DNA from 2 places in the Mycobacterium sp. NGS22 genome. Region 2 is predicted to be linked to the other one. Evidence: riboswitches for the same ligand, from Rfam matches in the RefSeq annotation. Region 2 holds a riboswitch; the other holds the start of a gene.
The links. A riboswitch is a leader RNA that binds a small molecule or an ion and turns the genes downstream of it on or off. The one in region 2 is predicted to bind magnesium.
Positions count from the first base shown of each region.

Region 1: linked by a shared signal. The riboswitch ahead of AC5Y47_RS04810 (PPE family protein) and the one ahead of AC5Y47_RS11605 (Rv1535 family protein) in region 2 are both predicted to bind magnesium.

Region 1 is NZ_JCALDY010000004.1:49,491-53,698, reverse strand. Features, by position in the region: gene AC5Y47_RS04820 (PPE family protein) at 1-248, shown strand, start outside; gene AC5Y47_RS04815 (PPE family protein) at 315-1,484, shown strand; M-box (ykoK) riboswitch at 1,638-1,811, shown strand; gene AC5Y47_RS04810 (PPE family protein) at 2,169-3,368, shown strand; gene AC5Y47_RS04805 (PPE family protein) at 3,898-4,208, shown strand, end outside.
Region 2 is NZ_JCALDY010000010.1:59,487-63,694, reverse strand. Features, by position in the region: gene ileS (isoleucine--tRNA ligase) at 1-1,325, opposite strand, end outside; gene AC5Y47_RS11605 (Rv1535 family protein) at 1,618-1,842, opposite strand; M-box (ykoK) riboswitch at 2,101-2,269, opposite strand; gene AC5Y47_RS11600 (NAD(P)H-dependent flavin oxidoreductase) at 2,451-3,572, opposite strand; gene AC5Y47_RS11595 (carboxymuconolactone decarboxylase family protein) at 3,750-4,208, opposite strand, start outside.

The DNA.
Region 1 (4,208 bases), on a different contig from region 2:
AGTCGGCAGTGGTGGGTCGTTTGTCCGTTCCGCAAACCTGGACGGCCGCGACCGCCGTGGCCAATTACGCCGGCACCGCCGACCCGGGCGGGGGCTGGACGAGCAATGCGGTCGCTCCCGAGGCCGCGGCGGGCATGCCCGGAGTACCCGGTGTGCCGATCGGGGGCATGTACGGCAACAACTTCGGTAATCCGCCGCGGTACGGATTCCGGCCGACGATCATGGGGCGCCCGCCGGCTGCTGGATGACAGGAGGGAGCAACCGCGAAGTTGGACCGACAGTCGTCCAACGGTTGGTCGAAGGAGGTGCCGGTATTGGATTTCGGAGCACTCCCACCTGAAGTCAACTCTCTACGTATGTACACCGGGCCCGGCTCGGCGCCGATGCTGGCCGCGATGCAGGCCTGGGACGCGATTGCCGCCGAACTGCATTCCAGCGCAACAGCATACGAGTCGGTGGTCTCGGGCTTGATCAGCGAAGGCTGGCTGGGCCCGACTGCCGCGACGATGGCGGCCGCGGTCGCGCCCTATCTGACCTGGATGAGCGTGACCGGGTGGCGGGCCGCGCAGACGGCCAGTCAGGCCGCGGCGGCAGCGGCCGCGTTCGAGACGGCATTCGCCTTGACGGTGCCACCGGGCGTCGTGGCGGCCAACCGGGCGCGCCTGATCGCACTGGTCGCCACCAACTTTCTGGGCATCAACGCGCCGGCGATCGCGGCCACCGAGGCGGAATACGCCGAGATGTGGGCACAGGACGCCACGGCGATGTACGGCTACGCCGCCAGCGCCGCAGCCGCTGCCGTGCTCACACCGTTCGGCGCACCCGACGAGACCACCAGCCCGTCGGGACCGGCCGACCAGGCCGTCGCGGTGGCCCGAGCCGCGGCGAACGATCCCGTTGGCCAACTGCTGCAGGAACTCGCCGCGCCGGCCGCACCCCTGGACATCCTTCCCCAGTCGGGCCTACTCGTCGACGTCCTGAACTTCCTGGACGGCAACGATGGGAATCCCTACGGGATCTTCCTCAACTCCACTCTGTTCAACGGGATCTTCTCAGCCGGCTACCCGGCGCCGGCTCTGCTCGTGCCCGTGGTCACCGACGCGATAGCAGACGTCAACGCGGTGACACTGGCCCAAGAGGCGGCCAACTCGATCCCGCCGGCGGGTCCCGATGCCGGCAACGCGACCTGGTCGAGCGCGACGGTCGCCCGATCGGCTACGGGCAGCGTCGCGGCCGGAGCCAACCAGGCGTCGTTGGTCGGGCGGCTGTCGGTGCCACCGAGTTGGACTTCGGCCGTCGAGGCCGGCAATCGCAGCGGCATCGGGTCAGTGCCCGGCCCGTCCGGCACGGCTGCCGCGGCCGCAACCGGCGTCCCCGGCATGCCGGGCATGCCGGTAGCCAGTCCCTACGCACGCCACTACGGCAACGGACCCCGCTACGGCGCGAAGCTGACGATAATGCCGCGTCCACCGGCCGCCGGATAACGATTTTTTCGCCGACGACGGCATCCCGAGTCCCGGCATATTCGGGTACCCGTAAGCCATATTCGGGCGGGGTATGGAATTCCTCAGCCGAATTGCACAATGCCCGGAGTTTTGAGTTGACTCGACGCGCTTGGAGTGCCACTATGGCTTTCGCATGCACCTCGCTAGGTGAGGCGTCTGCACGGACACAGGCCACTGACCTCGAACGTCGAAAGACGCCCAGGGTCAGGACAGCTCTTCCCGGCTTAAGGGTTGAGCCCAAGTGGCTTCCAGCGTTTCCGCTGGATACGCCGTGTGGTGCCAAAGCTCTGTCGAGAGGGGTGCTTGGTCCGGCTGGGCTCGTCTGCCCGCCGGACCTCATCCCTGCGTGTCGTGCGCCCGGCATCCCCGCATGCCACGACCCAGAGGAGGTGAGAGCGGAGTGAGTCCCGACGATAGTCCCTATCCGAGATCGAAGACCATTTCGTTTCGATCCGACCCGGGCATTGTTTTCGCAATCTGATCGCTGTTTCCGATAAACGCGACGAGCGCTCGCCGTCTTTGCGATGCGCTTAATTGGTGCGCGCGGAAATAACCGCAGAATTGCTATTTCGGCGACCCGAGTCGGCCCCGTTAATCGACATCTCGGGTCGCCCGGTGCCGTCACCGCGCCCGGGCGTCCCTCGACCGGCCGAGGAGGCACCGATGACCGCCGCACTGGATTTTGCCGCGTTGCCGCCCGAAGTGAATTCCGCGCGCATGTATGCCGGGGCCGGGTCGGCGCCGATGCTGGCTGCTGCGTCGGCGTGGAACGGGTTGGCTGCTGAGCTGCGTGCCACCGCGCTGGCCTATGACGCGGTGCTGTCCGCGCTGACCGGGGAAGAATGGTTCGGCCCGGCATCGGCATCGATGGCCGCCGCGGCAATGCCGTACGTGGCCTGGTTGAGCTCCGCCGCGGCGCAGGCCGAGCAGACCGCCGCGCAAGCCGAAGCCGCGATGGCGGCCTACGAAGCAGCATTCGCCGCCACCGTGCCCCCACCGCTGATCGCGGCCAACCGGGCTCAGCTGGCGGCACTGATCGCCACGAACGTCATCGGTCAGAACACTCCCGCGATCGCCGCGACCGAAGCCCTCTACCTCGAGATGTGGGCGCAGGATGCCGCCGCGATGTACGGCTACGCAGCCTCGGCGGCGGCAGCCACCGAGCTGAGCCCGTTCGTCGAACCCCAGCAGGCCACCAGCGCCAGCGGACTCGCGGCGCAGGCCGCGGCGGTCGACCAAGCGGTCGGCGGGTCAGCCGTCTCAGCGCACAGCACGCTCTCACAGCTGATGTCTGCCGTACCGGGCGCACTGCAGGGACTGTCCGGCGCCGACGGCGGTGCGGGCTTGTCGGACGTCGCGAACACGCTGCTGACCGGAACCGGGTCCTCGAGCTGGGGCGACCTTCTGGAGGTGTGGGGTCCCAACGCCAACATCTGGAACACGATCACGTCGACGGGCATTTTCACGCCGGGCTCCACCGTCGGGACCCTGTCGAGCTTGTTCGGTGCCTCGGCGATGTCCGACGTGGCCGGCACCGCCGCGGACGTCTTTCCTGCGGCGGTCGGTGAGACTGCATCGCTCGAATCCGTACGCGGGATCAGCCCGATGGCCACGGCGGCGGCCGGCAATGCCGGCAGCATAGGCAGGCTCTCGGTGCCGCCAGGGTGGACCGCGACCGCTCCGGTGGCCGGCCCGCTGCATTCGGCTCTCGGGGGGACGCCCATGATCGCCCCACCGCCGGCAGGCACCCCAGGTATGCCCGGGGTTCCGCTGGGCAACGTCGCGGGCCAGTCCTTCGGTCGGGCCGTCCCACAGTACGGGTTCCGGCCCACCGTGGTGGCCCGCTCGCCGGCTGCGGGATGACGCGGCGCGGGCGCTACCTCGACCCGTAGCGCCCTTCCCAGCAAACGGTGGTTTGCCGTTGTCGTTGCCTTCGGCGTGCCGGCGCGTCAGGGCAGTGACCACCATCACTTCACCGGTGAAACCGAGCGATCACGACTGCCTTGATGTGATCGGCGGCGTTGACGCCGAATGCAGAGCACGACGCTCGAACCGATCTCGTCTAAACGGATTTTCGTGGTCGTCGACGTTTCTTGATTTCCGTGCACACATTCGGTGCATTTATCCCGGTAAAAATTGGTTCCGTCGCAGACTTTGTATTTGCCGGTTAACAAACGTTGCGGTGAGTTCACAACCAGTCAGGCGGCGCGGAGATCCCTCGTTTACCTCGCGATTACGTCAGCGGAACGCCGCGAAAATAACTCTCCGTGAGCATATCTTTTGCCAGGCCCAAGCCTGAAGCGAATTTCACGGGGTCGAACCCTTACCGGCGCGGCGACGCTGCAGCGCACCGACACGAACACAGCCGGCAAGACATACGGGGGTGCTACGCATGGACTACGGAGCGCTGCCGCCCGAGATCAACTCCGGGCGCATGTACACCGGTCCCGGCGCCGGTCCGATGCTGGCAGCGGCACTGGCCTGGGACGAGCTGGGTGCCGAATTGCACACCACCGCAGTCAATTACGCATCGGTGATCGACGGATTGGTCGTCGGGTCGTGGCAGGGCCCGACGGCGATGGCGATGGCCGCCGCGGCCGGACCCTTCGTGTCATGGATCCACGCCACCGCCGTCCGCGCCGGGGAGGCGTCCGCACAAGCCAACGCCGCCGCCTCGGCATACGAAACCGCTTTTGTGGCAAC
Region 2 (4,208 bases):
TGCTGGTTGAGTTCGACCATGCGGTCGCGGAACTGGGTGACCCGCACGAACCACGACGACACCGCCCGGTAGATCAACGGGTTTCGACAGCGCCAGCAGTGTGGGTACGGGTGCTCGTAGGTCTCGTGGCGCAGCAGCACCGCACCGTTCTCGGCGGCGGGTCCGCCACCAGCCTTCAGGTCGCGGATGATCTGCGGGTTGGCCTCGAAGACGTGCTGTCCCTGGTAATCCGGGACGGTGGCGTCGAAGCGGCCCTTGGCGTCGACGGGGGTGACGGGCACGATGCCGACGGGGTCGGTGGTCGCCATGTCGTCCTCGCCGTAGGCCGGCGCCATGTGCACCAGGCCGGTGCCGTCCTCGGTGGTGACGAAGTCGGCGGGCAGGACCTGAAAAGCGTTGTGCGAGTCGGTGAAATAGGCGAACGGCGGCAGATAGCGGGTGCCCAGCAACTCTGCGCCGGGGTACGTCCCCAGCACCTCGGGCTCCTCCCCCAACTCGCGCGCGTAGGCGGCCAGCCGCGCCTCGGCCAGCACGAAACGCCGGTCGCCGGCCTGCACCTGCACATAGCTCACGTCGGGATTGACCGCGACGGCGAGGTTCGACGGCAGCGTCCACGGGGTCGTCGTCCAAATCAGCAGATACGCGCCATCCAGTGGGCCGCCCGTCACCTTGAATCCCACCGTGAGGGCGGGGTCCTGGCGGCTCTGGTAGACGTCGTCGTCCATCCGCAGTTCGTGGTTGGACAACGGTGTTTCGTCGCGCCAGCAGTACGGCAACACCCGGTAGCCCTCGTAGGCCAGGCCCTTGTCCCACAGTTGTTTGAACGCCCAGATCACCGACTCCATGTAGGACAGATCCAGTGTCTTGTAGTCGTTGTCGAAGTCGACCCAGCGGGCCTGACGGGTGACGTACTGCTGCCATTCGTCGGTGTAGCGCAATACCGAGGCGCGGCATGCGTCGTTGAACGCGGCGATGCCCATCGAGTCGATCTGCGACTTGTCGGTGATGCCCAGCTGCCGCTCGACCTCCAGTTCCGCGGGCAAACCGTGGGTGTCCCAACCGAATCGGCGCTCCACCTTGTCCCCGCGCATGGTGCGGTAGCGCGGCACGATGTCCTTGACGTAGCCGGTCAGCAGGTGTCCGTAGTGCGGCAGCCCGTTGGCGAACGGCGGCCCGTCGTAGAAGACGTATTCGGTTGCGCCGTCCCGGTTGGCGATGCTGGCGCGAAAGGTGTCGTCGCGGAACCAGTAGTCGAGCACCTCGAGTTCGAGTGCCGGAAAATCGGGCGCCCCGCTGGCCAGCTTCGGGTAAGCCTGGTCGGTCACGTGCGTCGTCTCCCTGTAGCCACCTTCAGGCCGGGGACGACGATGCGCGGATGCGCAAGCGCCGCGGTACCACCCCGCTTGCCACGCTCACGCGTGACCGCTCGAAAGGCTGTGACGGGCCTACCCGTTCGGTTCTACTGGGCCGCACTGGCTGTTCTTCCGAAAGCTCCCCGGTGATGGCCGGATCGACGCCAACAAGAAATTCTAATGGACTCCGAGGAGCTAGCTCACCGCAGGACGCACGCGCAGTCGGCTAGCCCCTCGGAGTCCAGAGTTGCTCGCTGTCCATGCGTTACGCCTGCACCTCGAGAACGCCGATGCGCCACAGCGCGGCGTACATGTGCCGCAGCGGAACGCTGAGCAGGCGGGCGGCGCCGTCGACCAGCGGGTCGCTGCCGGCTGCGCCGATCCGGCTTGCCGTCTTCTTGGGCGCCGGGGCCGCGGGTACGTCGCGCACCACGTGCAGCCGAGGAGCAGCGGGGATGGTTACAACTTCGTCATACAGAGCGCTGGTCATGATCGCCTCCTAGCGGATAGCCAACGATTACAGGTGGACCTCAAGGAATTCTTGGTAGATCCCGTCCCGCACCGGCTCCGATCTAGTGGCGTCTCAGCCGAGAACGCCGCACCGAAGATCGGTCAGGGACGAAATCACGCCCGGATATCGACCCGGACTGCCACTGGAACTCATGCGTCCCTCACCTCCTCTCGGTCACGACAAACACTGTTGTCAGTGTGCACACAAAGGAGAACAGAATCCGGCAAATGCCGGAAATCCGCACCCCTCTCGTCAGAGCTTTGGCACTACCCGACGTGTCCGATAACCGGAAGCCACCTGGGCTCAACCCTTAAGCCGGGAAGAGCTGTCCTGACCCGGGGCGTCTTTCGACGTTCGGGGTCAGTGGCCTATGTTCGTGTAGCCGCCTCACCTAACGAGGTGCTTGCCCGACCGATCATGCACCACTCGGCCCGCCCGGTCAACGCGCCCCACCGTCCGTGTCGCAATCTTTCATGCACTGCTACCTGCAGATGTGGGCACGATCACACTCTTTTCGCCGAGCGTGTTGCTACTGCGAAAATTCGCAAGGTTTTTCGCAGTAGCAACACGCTCGACGACGGCACGGGTCAATCGGTCAAACCGTCCAACCGGCCGATGGTGTCGATGTACTCCTCGACCATGTCCAGCACCACCGCCCGCGTCGGCCGCACCCGGTCCAGCGAGCCGACCACCTGACCGACGAAGTAGGTCGCCAGCTCCCGGGCCTTCGCGCCGGGATGAGCCGCGGCCTGGTTGATCCGCACCTGCGAGTCGGTGACCAGCGCGGTCTGCAGCGGCATACCCAGCGGGTCGGGGGTGTCGGGGCGCTCCCATTCGTCGGTCCACGAGGTGCGCAGCATCCGCGCCGGCTTCCCGGTCAACGACCGGGAACGCACCGTGTCCGACGAGCTCGCCGCCAGAAACTTGTCCTTGACCACCGGCGCGGTCTCGGCCTCCTCGGTGGTCAGCCACACCGATCCACACCAGACACCCTCGGCGCCCAGGGCCAGCGCCGCGGCGATCTGGCGGCCCCGGGCGATCCCGCCGGCGGCCAGTACCGGCGTCGGCGCCACCGCGTCGACCACTTCGGGCACCAGCACCATGGTGGCCACGTCACCGGTGTGACCACCCGCCTCGGTGCCCTGCGCGACGATCAGGTCCACACCGGCTGCGGCGTGCCGGCGGGCATGTTCGGTGGTTCCGGCCAGGGCGGCGACCAGCACGTCATGGCGGTGAGCCCGCTCGACCAGGTCGTGCGGCGGCGGCCCGAGCGCGCTGGCGATCAACCGGATGTCGTGGGCGAACGCCACCTCCAGCAGCGGTTCGTAGCCTCGGGGCGAGATGTTGAGTCCGCCGCGGACCGCCTCTTCGGTATCGGCGTGCTGCCCTACCCCGTACCGGGTCAGCAACTCGTCGACGAACGCGCGGTGCTCTTCGGGGAGCAGGTCCTGAGCCTGGCGTGCGTTGATCCCGCCGGTGTCGGCGCCGACGTATTTGGGCGGCAACAGCAGATCCACCCCGTAGGGCTTGCCGCCGGTCTGCTCCTCGATCCAGGTCAGCTCGCTGTCGAGGCGTTTCGGGCTGTGCGCGGTGGCGCCGAGCACCCCGAATCCCCCCGCATTGGTCACCGCGGCGACCACGTCCCGGCAGTGGCTGAACGCGCAGATCGGAAACTCAACGCCGAGCATCTCGGCGACCCTGGTTCGCATGCCGCCAAAGCTACGCCGCCGCGGACCGGGACCGTTCGCCGAGCGTCACGCTAGCGTGACTGCGGACGCCGAACGTCACGCTGGCGTGACGCTCGGCGCGGGCGGGTAGGGCGCCACGCCGTCGGGCGGCTAGGGCGCCACGCGGTCGGGCGGCTAGGGCGCCACGCCGTCGGGCGGCTAGGGCGCCACGCCGTCGGGCGGCCAACTGGCCACGCCGTCCTCCAGCGGGACCTGCAGACTCTGCAAGATCGAAGCCACCATCCGCCACGCCCCGACCGCTGTCACCAACTCGATGAGAACCGTTGTGTCACCGGCAAATTCGCTTTCACAAGCCGACCAGCTGGCCGCGCTCATCGCACCGTCGCGCACAATGTCGTCGGTGGCCGCGAGCACAGCACGCTCGCTGGGCCCGAACCCTTCGTAGGCTTGCCAATCCCGAACTCCGAGCAGGTCGTCGCCCGACACCCCCAGCCGCGAGGCGACCCGCCAGTGCTGGGTCCACTCGTAGTCGCATCCGGTCAGCCAGCCGATCCGCATGATCGCCAATTCGCGCAGGCGGTGGTCCAGGGCACCGTGCCACAGCAGCGTGGCGAGCATGTCGTTGAAGACCCGCGCGAGCCGCGGATGGTTCAGCAG